DNA from 3 places in the Bacillus sp. NP247 genome. Region 3 is predicted to be linked to each of the others. Evidence: riboswitches for the same ligand, from Rfam matches in the RefSeq annotation. Region 3 holds a riboswitch; each other region holds the start of a gene.
What was found. Region 3 has a riboswitch for magnesium ahead of mgtE (magnesium transporter). Riboswitches for the same ligand answer to the same signal wherever they lie in the genome.
Positions count from the first base shown of each region.

Region 1: it holds a riboswitch for magnesium, as region 3 does, so the genes downstream of both, KPL75_RS22015 (P-type ATPase actuator domain-containing protein) here and mgtE (magnesium transporter) in region 3, are expected to answer to the same signal.
Region 2: it holds a riboswitch for magnesium, as region 3 does, so the genes downstream of both, mgtA (magnesium-translocating P-type ATPase) here and mgtE (magnesium transporter) in region 3, are expected to answer to the same signal.

Region 1 covers NZ_CP076653.1:4,209,647-4,216,846, forward strand. Annotated here, with positions in the region: gene KPL75_RS21990 (GNAT family N-acetyltransferase) at 1-271, shown strand, start outside; gene KPL75_RS21995 (DUF2533 family protein) at 299-571, shown strand; gene KPL75_RS22000 (sulfurtransferase) at 574-1,407, shown strand; RNA gene ssrS (6S RNA) at 1,524-1,706, shown strand; RNA gene ssrS (6S RNA) at 1,728-1,911, shown strand; M-box (ykoK) riboswitch at 2,225-2,388, shown strand; gene KPL75_RS22015 (P-type ATPase actuator domain-containing protein) at 2,740-3,465, shown strand; gene KPL75_RS22020 (5'-3' exonuclease) at 3,598-4,464, shown strand; gene KPL75_RS22025 (FbpB family small basic protein) at 4,794-4,934, shown strand; gene KPL75_RS22030 (acyltransferase family protein) at 5,263-6,456, shown strand; gene KPL75_RS22035 (YveK family protein) at 6,457-7,200, shown strand; gene KPL75_RS22040 (CpsD/CapB family tyrosine-protein kinase) at 7,187-7,200, shown strand, end outside.
Region 2 covers NZ_CP076653.1:1,400,178-1,407,377, reverse strand. Annotated here, with positions in the region: gene KPL75_RS07310 (MgtC/SapB family protein) at 1-367, opposite strand, end outside; gene mgtA (magnesium-translocating P-type ATPase) at 444-3,149, opposite strand; M-box (ykoK) riboswitch at 3,483-3,648, opposite strand; gene KPL75_RS07300 (DUF3932 family protein) at 3,822-4,073, opposite strand; gene rnz (ribonuclease Z) at 4,263-5,186, shown strand; partial or broken gene KPL75_RS07290 (PTS sugar transporter subunit IIC) at 5,554-5,790, shown strand; gene sdaAB (L-serine ammonia-lyase, iron-sulfur-dependent subunit beta) at 5,995-6,654, shown strand; gene sdaAA (L-serine ammonia-lyase, iron-sulfur-dependent, subunit alpha) at 6,673-7,200, shown strand, end outside.
Region 3 covers NZ_CP076653.1:5,072,894-5,080,093, reverse strand. Annotated here, with positions in the region: gene mgtA (magnesium-translocating P-type ATPase) at 1-1,417, opposite strand, end outside; gene KPL75_RS26320 (undecaprenyl-diphosphatase) at 1,646-2,185, opposite strand; gene KPL75_RS26315 (FtsW/RodA/SpoVE family cell cycle protein) at 2,208-3,323, opposite strand; gene mgtE (magnesium transporter) at 3,414-4,742, opposite strand; M-box (ykoK) riboswitch at 4,955-5,131, opposite strand; M-box (ykoK) riboswitch at 5,560-5,723, shown strand; gene KPL75_RS26305 (LCP family protein) at 5,847-6,794, shown strand; partial or broken gene KPL75_RS27600 (S-layer homology domain-containing protein) at 6,959-7,200, opposite strand, start outside.

The sequences.
Region 1 (7,200 bases), 860 kb from region 3:
TATTGCGGTTGTAGAACATATGCAAGGAAAAGGTATTGGTAAGGGGTTATTGTTGCATGCAATAGAAAAAGCTAAAGAATATAATATGTGCAAGCTTGAAGTTGGTACAGGTAATTCTAGTATTTCACAACTTGCGTTATATCAAAAATGTGGATTTCGTATTTTTTCTATTGATTTTGATTACTTTTCAAAGCATTATGAAGAAGAGATTATTGAAAATGGAATTGTATGTCGTGATATGATTCGGCTTGCAATGAAATTAAACAAATAAGTATAAATTATTTAGGGGGAAGAGAAGATGGAAGTACATAAAGCAATTACGGCACATTCTCGTAAACAAAATGAGATTGTAAAAATATTTTTACAATTAGATGCGCAACGCGAAGCAGCGATTGAGGCTGCGATCGCACTTGCATCAAATGGAAAACATTTCTCAGTTGATGCAATTAATATGGTAACACAGCAAATTAATGACCTTGCAAAACGCGGCGTTGCACCGCAGCGTAAACTTGTTACAACAGATATGGTTATGGAGTATGTAGGTCGCGTGAACGAGAAAGAAGGGCGTTAAGGATGATTGTTACAGTCGAATGGTTGTGTGAGCATTTAGAAGATGAACATGTCCGTATAGTCGATTGTCGTTTTGATTTAGCGAATCCAAATTGGGGTAAAGAGAAGTATGAGGAAGAACATATTCCCCATGCGTTATATTTTGATTTAAATTTAGATTTATCAAGTTCTGTAATAGAGCATGGTGGTCGCCATCCATTACCAAATATAGAGCAGTTTGCAGACAAGCTTTCACAAGCCGGGATTGATGAACATACGACAGTGATTGCGTATGACAGTCAAGCTGGTGCAAATGCTTCTCGTTTATGGTGGTTATTAAACTATGTAGGACATGAGAAAGTATATATACTAGATGGTGGCTTTCCTGCTTGGAAAGAGAATGGATTACATACAACAACGGAAATTCCTGTTGTTGCACGAAAAACATTCAAAGCAAACATACAAGATAATATGCTTGTAACGATGGAAACGGTCAAAGCGAATATTCATGCAGGTGCAGATATTACGTTAATTGATTCTAGAGAGCCAAAACGTTATGCTGGTGAAGAAGAGCTTGTTGATCCGAAGGCAGGACATATTCCGACAGCAGTAAACTGTTTTTGGAAGGATGGAATTCTAGAATCAGGACAATTTAAAAATGAAGCCCAGCAACAAGAACGTTTCAAAACTCTTTCGAAAGATAAGGAAACAATTGTATATTGTGGCTCTGGTGTTACAGCATGTCCAAATATAGTTGCATTAAAATTAGCTGGTTTTCAAAATGTTAAATTGTATGCAGGTAGCTGGAGTGATTGGATTTCTTATCCAGAAAATCAAATTGCAAAAGAAGAAGATTAATCACTTGCATGCAAAAATAATTTGTATTAAAATAAGGTCACAAGCAAGAGATTGCTTCAAAAATATTATATTTTACACATTGGAAACAATGTGATAATATAACGACAAGTAAATAATACATCCTGCGGTGTGCGTAACTTATTTATGTCTAAAACCGATGTTAGTTTTACGGAAGCTCAATATTTAGTGACCATTATCAAGCCTTCCTTGTGGAGGAAGATATACGGTAACTGTGAGGGCATCCACCTGCGAGTAGCGGGTTTTTGGACATTTACGAGGGACGGCACTTGCGGGGGTCTTATTTCAACTAATATTATATAAAATTCCTACGGTGTACGTAGCTTGTGTATGTCTTAAACCAATAAGTATAATATGGAAGTTCAATATTTAAATGTAGATAGCAGGCCATCTTTTTAAGAAGGAAGTTACAAACATTTGTGAGAACATCCACCTGTGAGAGCAGGTTTATGGACATCTATAGATAACGGCATATGTGGGACTATATAAAAAACCTTACGTTTTATACGTAAGGTTTTTTTGTTGAATAAATATGCTCATGTTATCTCGATTTACCTGTAAAGTTCCCATAATAAATATAGCACTTGCGGTCTTAATCAATTTCTCTTGAATCTAGGGTGAATTCCAAATGTATTCCATCCTGTTGAATATATATAATATCTGAATGGAGAGAGGGTAAGATATCCTCGTAATTCCAAACATCTTTACTTTCTGTCATAATTGAACTTGTAAGGAAAAGTTTCCATACAAAGTGTTGACATCTATTTTAAATAAGAGTAACATTTTCTATGTAATTAAAATAAGTCTCTGTTAGGTGAGGCTCCTGTATAGAGAAATGCTACTGCCCAAAAATGTCGAGAGACGCCAATGGGTCAACAGGAATGATCGAATTAAGGTTTTTCTTAACGTAGCTGGTAATGAACCTATGCTATACAGTGCTAAAACTCGACGAGGGAGAGGTCCGTAGATTTCTAATTATATTAGGAATCGCTTATTTGTGTATGCAATGACCTTTGCTCTCTTATGAGTAAGGGTCTTTTTTGTTACAAAGCTATGAGTAATTTCATAGTATAGATTATAACTAAAAAATAAACGAGGAGGTGAGGAGCATGTCAAATTCTGACTCGGTTCCGTTACCCATATGCTTCAAATCAAAAATATATGATGTAGGCAGGAAACGACTTGTTCCTCCCTCTATATTTATCATGATGTAGCGTTTATTCGAGTATTTAAGCGCTAGACATTTTCACGGTAAAGTGGATAAATCGAGAAACAAAGCGTTTCTTCCTATGTTATAAAGGAGGAGACGATAATATGTTATATGCAAACAAAACTGTGGGTAACACGTCATATAAACTAAGTAAAAAATCAATAAAAGAACAAATAATGCTCCAAAAAAATAAAGATTTATTAATTGAAATTGCAACGAGAGATGTAAAATCTGTATTTGCGTATTTTAAAACAACAAGAGACGGACTATCTGTGAAAGAAGCACAAAAACGTATTCAAGTATACGGCCGAAATGAATTAATTTCAAAAAGAGCGCGTATTGCGGAAGTAATGATAAAGCTAAGTGGAATGATTCCAGGTCTTTCTAAACAAAATGTACGTGATGAATTACAATGTGAAACAGTTACTGTTTCTAGAGTAGAAGCCTCTAGCGTAACAGGGTTAAACAGTGAATTAAAAATGATGAAATTGCCAGTACAAGAGCTTGTACCTGGAGATATGATTTTTCTTGAAGAAGGTGATATAGTACCGGCAGATGTACGTATTATTTATGCAAATGATTTATTAGTAAATGAATCTGTGCTGACAGGAAACGATGCGAGTATTGAGAAATTTGAAAGTTGCTATCATCTTGAACGTAAAAGATTTATTCCATTAAAACGGATGAAAGACTATAATCCACTTGAACTTGAAAATGTATGTTTCAAAGGTACGTATATTGTTGACGGAAATGCAAAGGCTGTAGTTGTTTCGACAGGTAAAAATACGTATTCAGGAATACTTCATACTTGTTGCGGTAGAATGTCTTAATGTGTTAATGATGCTAAATATACAAAAACAATGTATAATAGACAAAGTTGAATAAAAACGTAGAATGGTAATCTATATATAACCTTACGTGATAACGTGAGGTTATTATTTTTTGTTAGTAGGAGAGGAATTATGAAAAAAGTATTATTAGTTGATGGTATGGCACTATTATTTCGTGCTTTTTACGCAACAAGTGTATATGGACAATTTATGAAACGACAAGATGGTACCCCGACGAATGGGATTCATGGTTATATGAAGCATTTATTAACAGCAACACAAGCAATCGAACCAACGCACATTGTAACGTGCTGGGATATGGGAAGTACGACATTTAGAACGGAATCTTTCTCGAATTATAAAGCGAATCGTGCAGCACCGCCGGAAGAATTAATTCCGCAATTTGATTTAGTACAAGAAATGACTGCGAAATTATCTATGCCTGTGATCGGTATGAAAGGTTATGAAGCGGATGATTGTATTGGTACGCTTGCAAAACAATATTGCAATGAAGCGGAAGTTTATATTTTGACAGGTGATACAGATTTACTTCAACTTGTTGATACGAATGTTACAGTTATGCTTCTTCGTAAAGGAATTGGAAATTACGAGTATTACACACCGGAAAAAATCATGGAAGAGAAAGGTGTAGAACCTTGGCAAATTGTGCATGCGAAAGCTTTCATGGGAGATACAAGTGATAATTATCCGGGTGTAAAAGGTATTGGTGAAAAAACAGCGTATAAGCTTATCCAAGAATACGGCACAGTATCGGCAGTACTAGAAAATATAGCATCATTAACGAAAGCCCAGCGCACAAAAATTGAAAGTGATTTAGAGAATTTAAATATCTCTTTACAATTAGCGCAAATTCATTGTGAAGTTCCAATTTCATGCTCATTAGAAGAAGGATTACACACAATGAACGAAGAAAAACTACGATTCGTTTGCGAAGAAATGAATTGGGGAAGACCTGAAATATTAATAAACATGTTATAAATACTAGAAAGACCGATTTAGAATGAATCGGTCTTTCTTTTTTTGTTCACAAAGTTGTCAGAAAATAAACGGAATTTTCATGTGAAGTTCAAATGGATTTCACAACAATCAATTATTATAAGTCTACACAGATAATTACTTATCCCGCATTAACGGGCGGTGGGACTTCTATATCAATATTATAGCTGAATAAAGAGTGATGATGGAAGAGTAACTCCCTGTAAAGGCCCGATTGATGTAGGCTAATAATCAGTGAGGGTAAATCCTCTCATTGATTAAAGTTTCACGTTATCTTTTATATAAACCATCCCCCAAGGAGGAAAATAAACATGCGAAAAAAAGTGAGAAAATCCTTTAAACAATTATTAATAGAAAATAAACAATCCCTACTAACTAATAAAGAGAATATGAAAGAAATTGAAGAACGGATTGAGAAACGACATGTAGCATATAATGGCGCTAATAATTAAATAAAATAAAAAAGATAGCCTATACAGGCTATCTTTTTTATTTTATATTGAAAAAACACTAGTCCTCTCTTTAATTTTGTAAATATGCAACATATTTTTATAGTGTTTTTCTAACAATATTACCCATTTTTCGAGGTTGAAATTGGTATATACCAATTTTTAGGATTCACTATTCATAATATTACAAAAAATGTTACAATACACTCAAATTTATACTATAAAATCATTTTAATATGAAAAATTGGAATGAAAAGAAAGGAGAGGAATATGAATAAAGATGTCGCTTTGAAATGATTACTATCATTTCATTAGGAGTTGATGTAAAACGATGGAGAGGCATGAAGAACTGGATTCTATAAGAGGAATTTCTTCATTGGTAGTAATGATTGGTCATCATTTGATGATTTTCTCAGCATTTCAAAATTACAGTTATGAAGATAATAAACCATTTGTTGTATATCTATTAAAAGAAACGCCTGCACGTCTTATTTTTAGTAGTGGTAACGAATCTGTTATTATCTTTTTTGTTTTGAGTGGATTTGTTTTGTATGAATCTATTCAAAAAACATATAGTAGCTATGGATCATACCTTTTAAAACGTATATGCAGAATATATATTCCGTATATTGTGGCAATAGTCATAGCTATTATATGCCAGACTACAATAAGTAAATATGGTATTTCTTATTTAAGCGAATGGTTTAATCGCTCATGGACGATTGAAAGTTCTTCAAGTCTAATAGCACAGCATGTTTTATTGGTTGGGAAATATAATACAGATACATATAACAGTGTGATTTGGTCACTTGTACATGAAATGCGAATATCTATAATTTTTCCGTTAGTTTTGATGGTTTGTTTACGGAAAACAGTAAGGGGTTCATTACTATCATTGTTTAGTTTTAGTATATGTTCTGTCGTGATATTATTCTTATTTCGCTCGAGTTTAACATTAACAAGCTATGTATTAACGTTGCATTACACAGTGCTGTTTTTACTAGGAGCACTAGTTGCGAAGTATAAAAATAATTTAATGGCTTTTTATAGTAATTGTACTAAAAATACGAAAATTACATGGTTTTTATTTGCGATTTTACTTTATATGTATGAAGGGCTTATTGGAGAAATTAAAGTGCTCAATAATTTTATATTTCGAGACTACGTAGTAGCGATAAGTGCATGTCTATTTGTCATATTAAGCTTGTCAGTATCAACTTTGTCGTCCTTGCTGCATAATAAATACTTGTTATATTTGGGAAAAATTTCTTACAGTCTTTATTTATACCATATCACATCTTTATTTTCTCTTATATACGTGCTCCATGAAATATTACCGTTACCTATTGTTTTAATTTTGTCGCTTATTCTTTCGCTTATACTAGCAACGATTTCGTATGTATTTGTAGAAAAATTTGCATTTAGAGTCGGAAAGTATGTAACAAAACGAGCGGATAGAGAGAAGAAAGAGTTAGTTGTAGAAAATGACGTGCAGGATGTTATTCAGACAAAGGCGGTGAAATAATTGAAGCAAGAAATGAGTATAAAAGATTTTCAACAGTTATTGAAAAGAAGATTCGTAACGATCATTTTGACGATGTGTTGTTTAACCGTTTCTCTAGTTCTTATTTCTATGTATGTGCTAAAGCCGTCGTATCAATATTCAGCGCAAATTCTTGTTGGAAATTTAGATGAGTTTAATAAGGAAAATACAACGAATAAAACACAAGAAAATAAGCAACTTGTAACATCGTTTGTTGACATATTAAAAAGTCCACTTATTATTTCGACAGTAAAAAACACTTTGAAATTAGAACAATCAAGTTATGAATTAGCACAAAAAATTTCGGTGTTGAATACGGACAACTCACAAATTGTTACTGTTACAGTAAAAGATTCGGATCCTAAAATCGTGAAAGAAATTGTAAATTCATTGGCAGAACAATCTCAAAAAAGCTTTCAACAGTATACGAATGTACAGGGAGTAAAAATATTAACTGACCGAGAGTTACAGGAAGAAGTTGAAAAGTTGTTTCCAAAATTTCAACTTATCATTCCTATCTCTTTAATTGTTAGTTTTTTTGTTGGTGTAGGTTTAGCTGTATTTCGAGATTATTTTGATGAACGTATATACGTGGAACAGGATTTAGAGAAAATAACGACAGTCTCTGTTATTGGTCATATAAATATGAAACCGAAAAGAAAAAAGAAACCTACAGAGGTTGATAAGCAATCATCTATATATCGAGGTGAACATGTCGATGTTTAA
Region 2 (7,200 bases), 1.6 Mb from region 3:
TTGCTAGTAAAACGCCAGCTGCACCTAGCATAGCTGCAACGAGGAAGCCAGCACCTGTAAGAGTACCAACAGCAGCTGCGCACCATAAAGTTGCTGCTGTATTTAACCCTCTAATACTAAAACCGTCACGAATAATAACACCGCCTCCTAAAAAGCCAATACCACTAACAACTTGAGCGGCGATGCGTGATGGACTAGCATCATGATCAAGCATGACGGATAATAAAACAAATATACAGGCGCCAAGTGATACGAGAGCATTTGTCCGCAAACCAGCCATTCGATGTCTCCATTGTCTTTCCATTCCGATGCAAGCTCCTACAATAATTGCTATAAATAACCTTAATACGATGTCATACCATATCATCATGGTCACCTCCATACATATAAGTACATGTTATATTTTTTAAGAATGAGAGGGGAATCTCCACTCATTCTCATTTTTACAACCAGCTATGAAATTTTTTAATATAAAGTTTTTTCAGGAATTGTGTTAAGGAAGCATAACCTAATAATATTCCTATGAGCCACGGGAAGTAGCTTAGTGGTAATGCTTGTAAACCAATTGCTGCACCAAGTGGTGAGAATGGAATATAAATTCCGATTGCCATAATACAAGCGGTTAATAAAAGAACTGGTATTGATGCTGTACTTTGAATGAACGGAATTTTCTGTGTTCTAATCATATGGACAATTAATGTTTGAGTTAGTAGCCCAACGACAAACCAACCTGATTGGAATAGTGATTGTTCTCCAGGTGTATTTGCACCGAATACATTCCACATGACAACGAATGTGATAATATCGAATATAGAGCTAATTGGACCGATGCAAATAATGAAGTTACGCAAGTTTGCAGTATCCCATTTTCTAGGCTTCTCTAAAAATTCCTTATCCATTTTATCCCATGGAATTGAAAGCTGTGAAATATCATAAAGTAAGTTTTGAATTAATAGATGAATTGCAAGCATCGGTAAGAATGGAATGAAAGCACTTGCCACTAATACACTAAATACATTTCCGAAGTTAGAGCTAGCTGTCATTTTTATATATTTTAAAATATTGCCGAAAGTAGTGCGTCCTTCTAAAATACCTGCTTCTAATATAGTTAAACTTTTTTCAAGTAGAATAATATCGGAAGATTCTTTTGCAATGTCAGTAGCAGTATCAACAGATATTCCAACATCAGCATCACGTAGTGCAACGGCATCGTTAATACCATCCCCCATATAACCTACAGTATGACCATTACCTTGCAATACACGAATGATGCGGGACTTTTGCATTGGATTTAGTTTTGCGAACACTGTGGTTTCTTCTGCTAGTTTCGCTAATGCTTTATCTGGTAAAGAATCAATTTCGTAACCGAGGACAGGCTCACCTATATTTAATCCCACTTCTTTACAAACTTTTCTTGTAACAATTTCGTTATCGCCCGTTAAGATTTTTACTTGTACGCCGTGTTTATGCAATGCTTGAATTGCAGAAGCAGCAGATGGTTTAGGCGGATCTAAAAAGCCGATATATCCAGTAAGGATCATAGCGGATTCATCTTGTACTGCATAAGCTTTATGATAAGGTTTGTTATCTTTCTTGTATGCTACAGCGATGACACGCATTCCTTCACTGTTTAAAGTTTCGCTAAGATGTTTTACATTTGCTCTCATTTCTTCAGTAAGAGGGACAATTTGCCCATCCACTTCAGTGTAATTACAAATTGATAAAATTTCTTCTACGGCACCTTTACAAACCATTGTCTGTTCACCTGAAATATCTTTCACGATAACAGACATGCGGCGACGAGCGAAATCGAATGGAATTTCATCTAGCTTTTGAAAAGTTGATGGATCAAACTTATGGTTTTCCTCTGTATGTTCAATGACAGCTTTATCTATTAAATTTTTCAATCCAGTTTGGTAGAAGCTATTTAAATACGCAAATTGTAAGACGCGATTGCATTCATTTCCGTTAGGATCTAAATGACGAACAAGGACGACTTTATCTTCTGTTAAAGTTCCAGTTTTATCCGTGCAAAGGATGTTCATAGCACCTAAGTTTTGAATTGAGTTTAGCTGTTTTACAATTACTTTTTGTTTAGACATGTTCACGGCACCTTTAGCTAAATTAGCAGTTACAATCATTGGTAACATTTCAGGTGTAAGACCAACTGCAACGGCAATAGCAAAGAAGAAAGCTTCTTGCCAATCTCCTTTTGTAAATCCATTAATGAGAAGGACAATGGGTGCCATAATAAGCATAAATGTGATTAAGAGCCAACTTACTTTGTTCACGCCTTTATCAAAGCTTGTTTCTGCACGTTTTCCGATAACCTTATTTGCTAAAGAGCCGAAATACGTATCCGTACTAGTTGAAACAACAACAGCTTTTGCGCTACCGCTAACAATATTTGTACCCATAAAGCAAAGGTTTTCCATATCGAGCGGATTGTAATTTTTTTTCATGTTTTTCGGTAATATATGTTTATTTTCCGTATGGTAGCAGTTCTCGTATTTTTCTACAGGAAGTGCTTCCCCTGTTAAAGAAGATTGATTAACAAATAAATCTTTAGCGGATAAAATCCGCACATCAGCTGGAACGATATCACCGGCTGAAAGTGAAATAATATCGCCAGGAACAAGTTCTTCAATTGGAATTTCCATTGTATGATTACGGTTTAAATTGGTTATGTTTTTTGTTTCATGTATAAATCCATCTATTCTAAAGACACTCGCGGTTGTTCGAACCATAGCCTTTAACTTATCTGCCGCTTTCTGAGAGCGGAATTCTTGTAGAAAGCGAATCGTTGCACTTAGCAGTACCATTACAGATACGACAATTGTTCCTTGTATGTCATCTGTGAAAAACGAGAGTGCTCCAAGAGCTAATAAAACAAAAATAAATGGATTTTTAAATGCCAGCAGAAATTGAATGTACCACGGCAATGTTTTATTATGAGCGATTTCGTTCGGACCATATAAAGAAAGTCTACGAGACGCTTCTTGTTTAGAGAGTCCATCTTGTGTTGTTTCTAAGAGTTTTAACGCAGAGTATACATCCTGTGTTGCAACTTCCACTAATAATTCGTTATTTGCTTTCATGCTATCTTGATCGTAAGCATGCTTCGTTTCTTGTCTTTGTAAATTTAACATTGGTAGTTCCTCCTTTTCATGAAGGAGGAAACAATCTGTTACTCGACTATTTTAAACAGGGAGGAACAGCTTCTTTCCTACCTACATGGTGAAATATTAACGTAAAACATATGGGTATCTGGGCCGAATCATCACTTGCCACTGTTCCTCACCTCCGTACAATTTAATAGTTTCTGAATATGCTATGTTTGTTTCATAGTAAGGTGCATAAAGATATAAAAAAGACCTTTACTCAAAACGAGTAAAGGTCTGAATTCGCAGTCAAAAAGAGTCAACAACAAAGACTGTTATTAAACATAGATAAAAACAGTTTTTGTGTATGACAAAACATACGCACCTCTCCCTCGTTGAGTTTTAGCACTGTATAGCATAGGTACTGAAACCAGCTACGTTAAGAAAGGCCTTCATTCCGACCTTTCCTGTTGACCCATTGGCGTCTCTCGACATTTTTGGGCAGCAGCGTTTCTCTATACAGGAGCCTCACCTAACAGAGACCATATTCAATTACATGTTGAATGTTAGCACTGTGAAATCGTAGTGTCAATATCTTTTTAATCTGTTTTTTGAAAAATTAAATAGATTTATGATTGGTATATAGTATGAAGTAAGATGTGAAAATTTAAAATTAATGAACATAAAAAAAAGCACTGATTACAGTGCTTTTTTTATAGATTACGAGATTGTAGGATTTTCAAAAATGACAATCTCTGAACTGTTTGTTGTTGAAACGCGTTGTGCGTAATATGTTAAAGCGGAAGAAATATATGATGGCAACGTCTCATTTGTATGTGATGTTGTATATTCATGAATTAATTCTTTTAAAGTAGTCCACTCTAGTTGTGCTGGGTGATCAGAAACGAAAGAACTTACCCAGCGGTCAAATGAAGATGAAAAATCAGTTTGTAAACGAAATACTTCTTTCATAATAAAACGCTCCCTTTAAATGTGATAGTATTATTCTACTACAAAACACGAACGATTGTTAAGTTTTTTATTTGTAATGTTCGTGTTATATAGTTGTCTAGATGATTGGTTATGTAAATTCAATTTGCCATTTGAAATAACATTCCGTAAGATGAAAGATAGATTATATAAAGAGCTGGAGGAAAGAAAGTGGAATTTGTATTTTTAGGAACTGGTGCAGGTGTTCCTTCAAAAGGAAGGAACGTTTCAGCAATCGCCTTACAATTGCTAGAAGAACGAGGGCAAACGTGGCTATTTGACTGTGGTGAAGCGACTCAGCATCAAATTTTACATACATCTGTACGCCCAAGACGCATTGAAAAAATATTTATTACCCATTTACATGGAGATCATATTTTTGGTCTGCCTGGTTTATTAGGGAGCCGTTCTTTTCAAGGAGGAACGACGCCGTTAACAGTGTACGGCCCAAAAGGAATTAAACAATTTATTGAAGTAGCATTATTAGTAAGTACGACACATGTTAAATATCCACTTGAAATCGTTGAGATTACGGAAGAAGGTATTGTGTTTGAGGATAATGAATTCTGTGTAGAAACAAAAAGGTTATCACACGGAATCGAATGTTTCGGATATCGGATTGTAGAGAAAGATATACAGGGAGCTCTTTTAGTGGATAAGTTACTGGGAATGGGTGTGAAACCTGGTCCAGTTTTTAAACGCTTAAAAGATGGTGAAGTAGTTGAATTAGAGAATGGCACAGTGTTAAATGGAAAAGATTTTATCGGCCCGCCTCAAAAAGGCAGAGTTATTACAATTTTAGGCGATACACGATATTGCGAAGCGAGTAGAGAGCTTGCGCAAGATGCTGATGTACTTGTTCATGAAGCGACTTTTGCGGCAGAAGATGAACAGCAAGCACATGACTATTTCCATTCAACAACAGAACAAGCTGCGCGTATTGCATTAAATGCAAATGTAAAGCGATTAATATTGACACATATTAGTTCTCGTTATCAAGGAGATACATATAAGGAATTGCTGAAAGAAGCAAGAGAGTTATTTTCTAATACAGAAATCGCGATGGATTTGAAATCATTTCCAGTAGAAAAGTAATGTTCAAAAAAATGGTGACATATGTTTGCCATTTTTTTTATTTATAATAAAATTTTTTTTTACTAAAACTGTTATCATTTTATATTTATATTGGATAACACAGAAAGTTGTAATGGTTTAGAGATATAGGATAAAAATATATAATATCGATTATTTAGAAAAACTGTTATATAAGTAGGACGACATACAAGTGATACAAATAGGAAAAACGGATTTTTATTCAGAAATTTTAAAATTCAATAAAAGTAAGCGTTTCATAAAAAACAAGCTATAATGAGGGCACATTATAATTTATAGTAAGTTACAGCGTGCGTTTTAGCCATTTTTCGTAACAAACGAAATTGACTAAAAAGGGAGAGGGCATCATGGAGATTTAATTGGTATACCATTTTTAAAAGAGGTTGGACAATCAGCAGGTAGTCTAGGCGGAGTAGCCGGTGCAACTTTAGTTGCATTAGCAATGGGTGTATCACCTGTTTATGCTATGCTTGTAATGGCTTCTGTGTTAAACTTTGGATTGCTACCAGGCTTTATTGCTGGTTATCTTATATCATTTTTAGTAAAACAAATTGAAAAACGTGTACCAGAAGGATTAGATTTAATGATCCAATGAAAGTAACGTTAAGCTTATTATGTATTATGTATTATGGTATCTGGTATTAGTTCAGGATATATTGGTTCACTGCTATTCAAAAACTATCCAATTCGTACAGCGGAGCAAATTCGTGGTACGGCTGGAAAAGCAACAGATGTGGCAGCTTAATAGAATAGTAGAAAAAATTTTCATAGAGGTTTAGGGGGAGTTATGATGAAGTACCGCTCAGTGTTTGATATTATTGGTCCGGTTATGATTGGTCCATCAAGTTCACATACAGCAGGCGCGGCAAGAATGGGGCAAGTTGCTCGTCAGCTGTTTCGTCATGAGCCAGAGAGAGTTAGCATTTCATTATATGGTTCATTTGCAAAAACATACCGTGGTCACGGTACCGATGTAGCGCTAATCGGTGGAATACTAGGATTTGAAACAGATGATTTACGTATTCCAAGTGCGTTAGATATTGCAAAAGAACGCGGGATTGAAGTGGAATTTATTGAAGAAGATGCAAATGCTCCGCATCCAAATACAGCGAAAATTCGTCTGTATAAAGGTGAAGAGGAAATTGAAGTTGTTGCTTGCTCAATTGGTGGCGGTAAAATTGAAGTTGTAGAATTAAACGGATTCGATCTTCAATTAACAGGCACGAGTCCAGCACTACTTATTGTAAATAACGATCGCTTTGGTGCTATCGCAGCTGTAGCTTCAATCCTTGCTAAGCATGAGATTAACATTAGTACAATGAGTGTTTCTCGTAAAGAAAAAGGAAGAAGAGCGCTTATGGTCATTGAAACAGATGAATTATTAGCAGATGAAGTGATTGAAGAAATAAATGGACAACAAAATATTTGCCAAGTAACTATTATGGATTAATTGCAGGGGGGAAACACCATGTTTCGGAACGCAGCGGAACTAGTGGCGCAAGCTAAAGAGCAAAATGTAAAAATCGCAGAAATTATGATTCAATGTGAAATGGATACAAGACGTATTTCACGTGAAGAAGTAATTGCTGGTATGGAAAAGAACTTAGTCGTGATGGAACAAGCAGTAGAACGTGGTATTCGTGGTGTAAAATCACCGACGGGTTTAACTGGCGGTGATGCTGTGAAAGTTCGAGAGTATATGAAGAGCGGAAAAGGCTTATCTGGGGATACAATTTTGGACGCAGTGAGTAAAGCGGTTGCGACAAATGAAGTAAACGCAGCGATGGGAATCATTTGTGCAACACCAACAGCAGGTTCTGCTGGAACAGTGCCAGGTGTACTGTTTGCACTTAAAGAAAAATTACAGCCTACACGTGAAGAAATGATTGAATTTTTATTTACAGCAGGAGCTTTCGGTATGGTTGTTGCGAATAATGCTTGTATTTCCGGCGCTGCAGGAGGTTGCCAAGCTGAAGTAGGTTCAGCAAGTGGAATG
Region 3 (7,200 bases):
ATGCAACTTCTTTAACAGCACCTTTACATAGCATTATTCGTTCGTTAGCATTGTTTTCTAAAACAACTGAAACTCGTCTTCGATCAAAATCAAATGGGCATTCATCTATTTTTGAGTATTGAGATATATCATATTTACTACTATCTCTTACATAACGTATAACTGATAAATCAATTTCATTTTTATATGCTGTATGAAAGTAACCATTTATATACGCTAATTTCAAAACTTCATCCGACTTTTCTCCATTTGTATCTGTATGGCGTACCAGATCCATTTTATCTTCTGTCAACGTGCCTGTTTTATCGGTACAGAGAATATCCATAGCCCCAAGATTATGAATAGAAGATAGCTGTTTTACAAGTACCTTCTTTTTACTCATATTAATAGAACCTTTAGCTAAATTAGCGGTTACAATCATTGGAAGCATCTCTGGAGTAAGTCCAATCGCTACAGCTATAGCGAATAAAAATGCCTCATACCAGTTCCCATTTATAACTCCATGTATCATCATGACAATAGGTGTCATGATGATCATAAATTTAATTAATAGCCAGCTAACTTTGCTTACCCCTTTATCGAATCTGGAATCAGATTTCTTGTTCAGTTTGAACTGATTCTTTGCTATTGAACCAAAATAAGTATCTGTTCCAGTACCTACAACTATTGCTTTTGCGGTACCACTTATGATATGAGTTCCCATAAAACAGAGATTTTCTAATTCAATTAAATTTTGGGTTTTTCTAATTTTACGTTTTTTGTACATATAGAAATACTGATTTGATTTTTCAATGGGTAATGCTTCCCCTGTTAGTGATGATTGATTTACAAGTAAATTTTCCGATGAGATAATTCGTACATCTGCAGGTATAATATTCCCGGCAGATAATTCTATAATATCCCCTGGTACAAGATTCTCAAGAGCAACTTGTACCTTTCCACTTTCTTCTAATACTGCCCTCTTATTTTCCTTATATGAACCATTTCCTCCCCTGAAAACGGTTACCTTTTCATATACAAGATTTTTTAATTTTTCTATAGACTTCTGAGAACGAAGTTCTTGTATGAACCGAATTAACGCACTTATAGCCACCATAATCCCTACAATAATAGTACCCTTTATATCATTAGTAAGAAAAGATAACATCCCTAATATTATTAGCAGAGAAATAAACGGACTTCTAAAAGAATTAAATAATGTTATATACCATTTTACTCTTTTTTGATAAACTACTTTATTTTTCCCATATACTTCAAGTCGCTTAGTAGCTTCTTCCTGAGAAAGTCCATGAGATGTTGTTTTAAAAAAAGATAACGTCGACTCAACATCACTTTTTGCAATTTCACTTAGCATTTTATAATTTTTGCTTAGTACTTCCTGATTATAAAAAGATTTTTTTTTATTAGATCGCAACAACTTTACCTCCTATCCATTAAATAAAATCCCTCTGTTTTTTAAAATATAATTTTAAAACCACATTTTTATAATCACCCTGAATTTTCAATCAGATTTAGAAGTGCAATAGCACTTAAATAGTATTATTCTCACCATAAAAAGTAATTTTTATTTATAAGTTTCCTCATTATTAGCAGCAAAATTTTTGAATATAATTTGGTCTATCGCTAGTATAGTATTGTAGATGCTTTATTTATTATTTTTGAAGTTAGTTTTAACTATATAATGGATTATGAAGGCCCACAAAAGTCCTAAAACAGCTCCTATTAATACATCTAGCGGATAATGTACTCCTACCCAGACCCTTGAAAAAGCAATTAAAAAAGCTAACAATAAAAATACTTTCCCTAAACGTTTTTCATATAAGCATAAAGTTATAGCTATTGCGAAGGCACTTGTAGCATGATCACTAGGAAAAGAGGCATTAGCGGTATGCTCGACAAGTTGGTTTATATTCAAATGAGAAACAAATGGTCGTTCTCTATAAAAAAACAATCCAATAATTCTATTAAATACAAAAGCAAAACAGCATGCTATAATAGCTTGAATTACACAGGTTCTATTTTTATATTTTTTGTTTAACCAAAGAATCATAAATAATAGTATGAACATATACTGAGCATATTCAGCAAAAAAAATCATTAAATAATCGATGTATATATTTTCTTTCACATGCTCATTTATATACCGAAATCCATTATAATCAAGATTGTTTATTAAATTTAACATTTCTCCTCCATAAGCAAATATATTATCTGTTTATTTTATTGAAAATTGAAATATTTATCAGTATTCCCATTGCCATTAAATTAGCCATTAAAGAACTTCCACCAAAGCTAATAAATGGAAGAGGGGTGCCTGTAAGGGGGAAAATTCCCGTGACACCTCCTAAATTAACAATAGATTGAAGACCTATCATACTCCCGATTCCTATTGATATAAGACTTCCAAATTGACTTTTACACTCTTGAGCAACCTTAAAAGAGCGAATTACTATAGTTAATAAACCAGTTAAAATGATTAGTACCCCTATAATTCCAAGCTCCTCAGATACAATTGACATAATAAAATCAGTATGAGGCTCAGGTAAAAAACCTTCCTTTTGAACACTATTTCCAAACCCACGTCCACTAACTCCACCAGATCCTATGGCAATAAATGAATTTACAAGTTGGTAACCATCCCCTTTTGCATCAAGAAATGGATTGAACACCGTTGTAATACGCGCCATTTGAACATCAGATAAACCATATTTAACTATAAAGTATAAAGTCGGTACCCAAACAATAGAAGTAACCGTTATCCATTTCATTAAAATAGTAATGTTTATTCCAGAACATATAAACATACTAGCCCCTATTCCTAAAATTAATAATGCAGAACCTAAATTGGGTTGTTTGTATATCAAAAAGAACGTAAACATTAAAAACAAAATAACTTTACCACTGCCTTGCCAATATGATTTTTGCACCTCTTGACGTTTTGAAAAAAAACCTGCTAGTACAATAATCACACCCAGTTTAATAAATTCTGCAGGCTGTATTCCAAATATCCAAGATTGTGCATTATTAACAACTTTTCCTTTCCATAAAACTAAAAATAGTAATACAATACTTACCATTACAATACACACGGAAACGATGCGTTTTTTCCATATATGAAAAGGTAGTCCAATACAAATTATTAATCCTATTACTCCTAAAAAAAGTTTATTTAATTGAGAGCGAAAAAAGAAATCACTACTATAGCCATAATTTTTAACTGCAACAATTGAGCTGGCACTATACATCATCAAAGTTCCAAATACAATTGTAATGATAAGCGAAAACACCAACGGATAATCCAGTAACTTGAATACTTTTTTCATTTCTATTCTCTCTTTCTCTATACTTCCAACAAGTTTGTCTACAAACTTTGCAGGAACGAACTTAGGTATAAAAAATTTAATATAAATTTCTTATAAGCCTAGTAACATTTTTGCAATGGTAAAGTACAGAATTAACCCCGTTCCATCGACTAATGTCGTAATGAACGGACCTGAGATAACAGCTGGATCCAGCTTTAACTTATTTAAAATCAAGGGTAATACAGATGAAACAATAGACGACCAAATAACAATGAACAATCCAGTAATAGCTACAACTTGTGCGACTTCTGTACCTACGCCTAAAGTGTACGCACGAATTAATGCCGCCACGGCTAATGTAAGCCCTAGTAAAATGCCTACTAATGCTTCTTTTTTCATAACACGAAATATATCTTTAAATTTCACCTCATTTAGAGCTACAGCTCGAACCAATGTAGTTACGACCTGTGTACCTGTATTTCCACCAGTTCCAATTAACAATGGAATAAAGAACGCCAATGCAACTACATGAGTCAAAGTTTCTTCATAATGTCGAAGTACAGAACCAGTATATGCTTCTGCTACAAACAGAAGTAATAACCACCCTATACGTTTACGGTATATTTGCCAAATAGAGGTTTCGAAATATGGCTTATCTAATGGGGTGCTCCCTCCTAATTTTTGAATATCTTCAGTTGCTTCTTCTTCGAAAACATCCATTGCATCATCGAAGGTTATGATACCTATCATCCGATTATCCATCGTTGTTACAGGTATAGCGGATAAATCATAATCCATTAGCTTTTGTACAGCTTCCTGTTGGTCTAGGTCCACTGAAACTGAAATAACATCCAATGCCATTATTGATGATAAAGTCTTATCATCTGAAGCTAGCAATAATTCACGAATAGAAACAATTCCATTAAGCTGACCACGCGAATCAAGAACATAAATATACGAAATTGATTCTACCCCTGCTCCAATTTTTCTAATATGTGAAAGCGTATCTTTCACTTTCCAATTTTCCCTGGCAGCAATATAGTCAATTGTCATCAAACTGCCCGCTGTTCCAGATTGAAAAACCAGCAGACTTCTAATTCTTTGTTGAGATTCTTCAGACAAAAGTTGTATCAGTTTTTCAGCCTGAAGTGGATGAATTGAAAGAATTACATCAACAAGGTCATCAATAGATTGCCTAGCTAATAGCCCTTCTCCTTTATCCACAGGCAAGTTGGTGCAAATATTATATTGCTCCTCTGGAGTAAGGTAACTAAGAATTTTCGCACCTTTTTCAGCAGGAAAACATTTCATTAAAGATATCTGATCTTTATGATGAAAATCTTTCATTTCCATTGCAATATCATAGGATTGAGTTTTTATAAGTTCTCCTACTAAGTGGATGTCTTTTGTCGTTAATAATCGTTGTAAACATTTTTTCATCGTAATTCCTCCTTAAGGACAGTGGTACTTGTTATCATTTTCCCACTTTTGGGAAAACAAATTTCTTAATAAATATGGGATCAATATCATCAATCATTAGTTTTCCCCCCTTTTATAAGAGATTTATTACAAATAAAATTTCGCATATAAAAAACCTCCCCTAGTGATTCAACTAGAGGAGGCTGATTTTAAAAAAGACATAGCTAAATAAAGCTCATTCCCCCTAGTTGAGTTTTGGCACTATACAACGTAAAGGATGAATCATTCATCACTTAGCTATCTTAAGAAGAGCCTTAATCCGACAATTCCTGTTCTACCCATTGGCATCTTTCGATATTTTTGGGCAATAGCCTGTGTTTGTATAGGAGCCTCACCTAACAGGTTATAAATATTTAAAATTTTTTGCTTGTTTCGTGTTAAAGCATATCCACTATTTTTGAACTTGTCAAGTAATAATAAAACTTATTTCTCCACCTTTTGATATCAAAACATTCCCAAATCATAGATATAAACATCTGTATAATAGTTTATATTTATACAACGAATTTTACAATTTATACACTAAATTTTTAAAATTATAAACTATAAAATTAATTTATTTTTATTATTACACGTGTCTTGACGCTTTATTATTGAAGATTGATGTAAAAATAAAAAATTTAAAACCAAAGACGTCTGATAGATAACAAAAATTTCAACTTGATTCTCTCTCATTTTCACTATAACCTGTATCTTGTACAAAGGGATAAATTTTAAACACATTATTTTCACAGTAGATAAACACACAACATGTAATTTGCTTATTTCTGCAAATAATATATGTCTCTGTTAGGTGAGGCTCCTGTATAGAGAAACGCTGCTACCCAAAAATGTCGAGAGACGCCAATGGGTCAACAGGAACGGTCGAATTAAGGCCCTTCTTAATGTAGCTGGTTTTAAACCTATGCTGTACAGTGCTAAAACTCAATGAGGGGGACTTTTATGATAAAACGACTTGTTTAGCTTTTTCTTAGCAAGGTTTGTTTGTCTCGAAAAAGGCCTTTACTCATATGAGCAAAGGCCTTTTTAATGTGAATATAGTACAAAAAGAAAGGGTGAATCTTCATGAAAAAAAATTGGATCTATCACAATAAAATAAAAGTTATTTTGGGTACGTTATTTTTTATTTCCCTATTGGGAGGAACATATATATACTCTCAATTTTATAACTTTAGTGATAAAACATATCGTGAACTCGAAAGAGGACGCAAATCTATGAAAAGAGAACATAAAATATCCCCTTTAAAAGATAATATTTCCATCTTAATCATGGGAGAGGATAATAGTGAAACAAGAGAAGGAGAATATGGAAAAAACGCAAGGTCAGATGCATTAATGGTTGCTACGATTAATAAAGAAACGGCAGCAATAAATTTGTTAAGTATTCCACGTGATACTCGAGTCTATATACCAATAAAAGCAAAAGAAGATAAAATTGCACATGCGCATGCATTTGGTGGTATAGATAGTACAATAGATACCGTTGAAAAGTTTTTGGATATTCCCGTTGATTATTATATTAAATTTAATTTTGATTCATTCTTAAGTCTTATTGATACGATTGGAGGAATTGATGTAGATGTTCCCGTCACATTTACAGAACAGGACAGCCAAGACCAAGCTGATGCTATTCATTTGGAAAAAGGATATCAGCACCTAAATGGCGAACAGGCCTTAGCCTTGACTAGGACACGCCATATTGATAATGATTTTATGCGTGGACAACGGCAGTTATTAGTTATAGAGGCGATTGGAAATAAAATATTAACCATGAACTCATTAAGCAAGTTTAATAGTATATTAGATACAGTTAGTCCACATATGTCTACCAATTTATCCACAACAGATATGTTCTCTATTGCTAAAACTATGATGGACCACTCACCTAACATTAACAAAAGGCAGATTAAATGTAATGATAAATATATAGATGGTATATACTATGCACAACCTGATAAAGAAAGTGTTCAACAGATTTCGAAAGATTTAAAACAAGAATTACAAAAAAAATAAGAATTTTTTAATATATTTTATTTCAGACAAGATTTATAAATATAAAAATGATATATAGATTTTCTTATATAAATCTCTCGCAATATTTGAAATTTAATTATAAAAAAGTAGAAAGCATTCTTGCTAACAAGAATGCTTTCTGTTTTACACGAGTCTTTTAGTAACTATTTATTTTTAGTAAAAAGGATATAACTAGGGGCATAATATACCCATTGTTCATCACCAATACTTAACCATCCATTTTGTTCCTTGTATACAGAATATGATTCATTTTTACTTAGTTTACGAATTACTTCATAAGTCGTCCCAGGCCCCTTGCGCGGATTTACTCCAGAACCAGTTATGGTAACAACACCTATTGTATTATTGTTATTATTATTTAATACATGTAGCATTCTATTCAGAA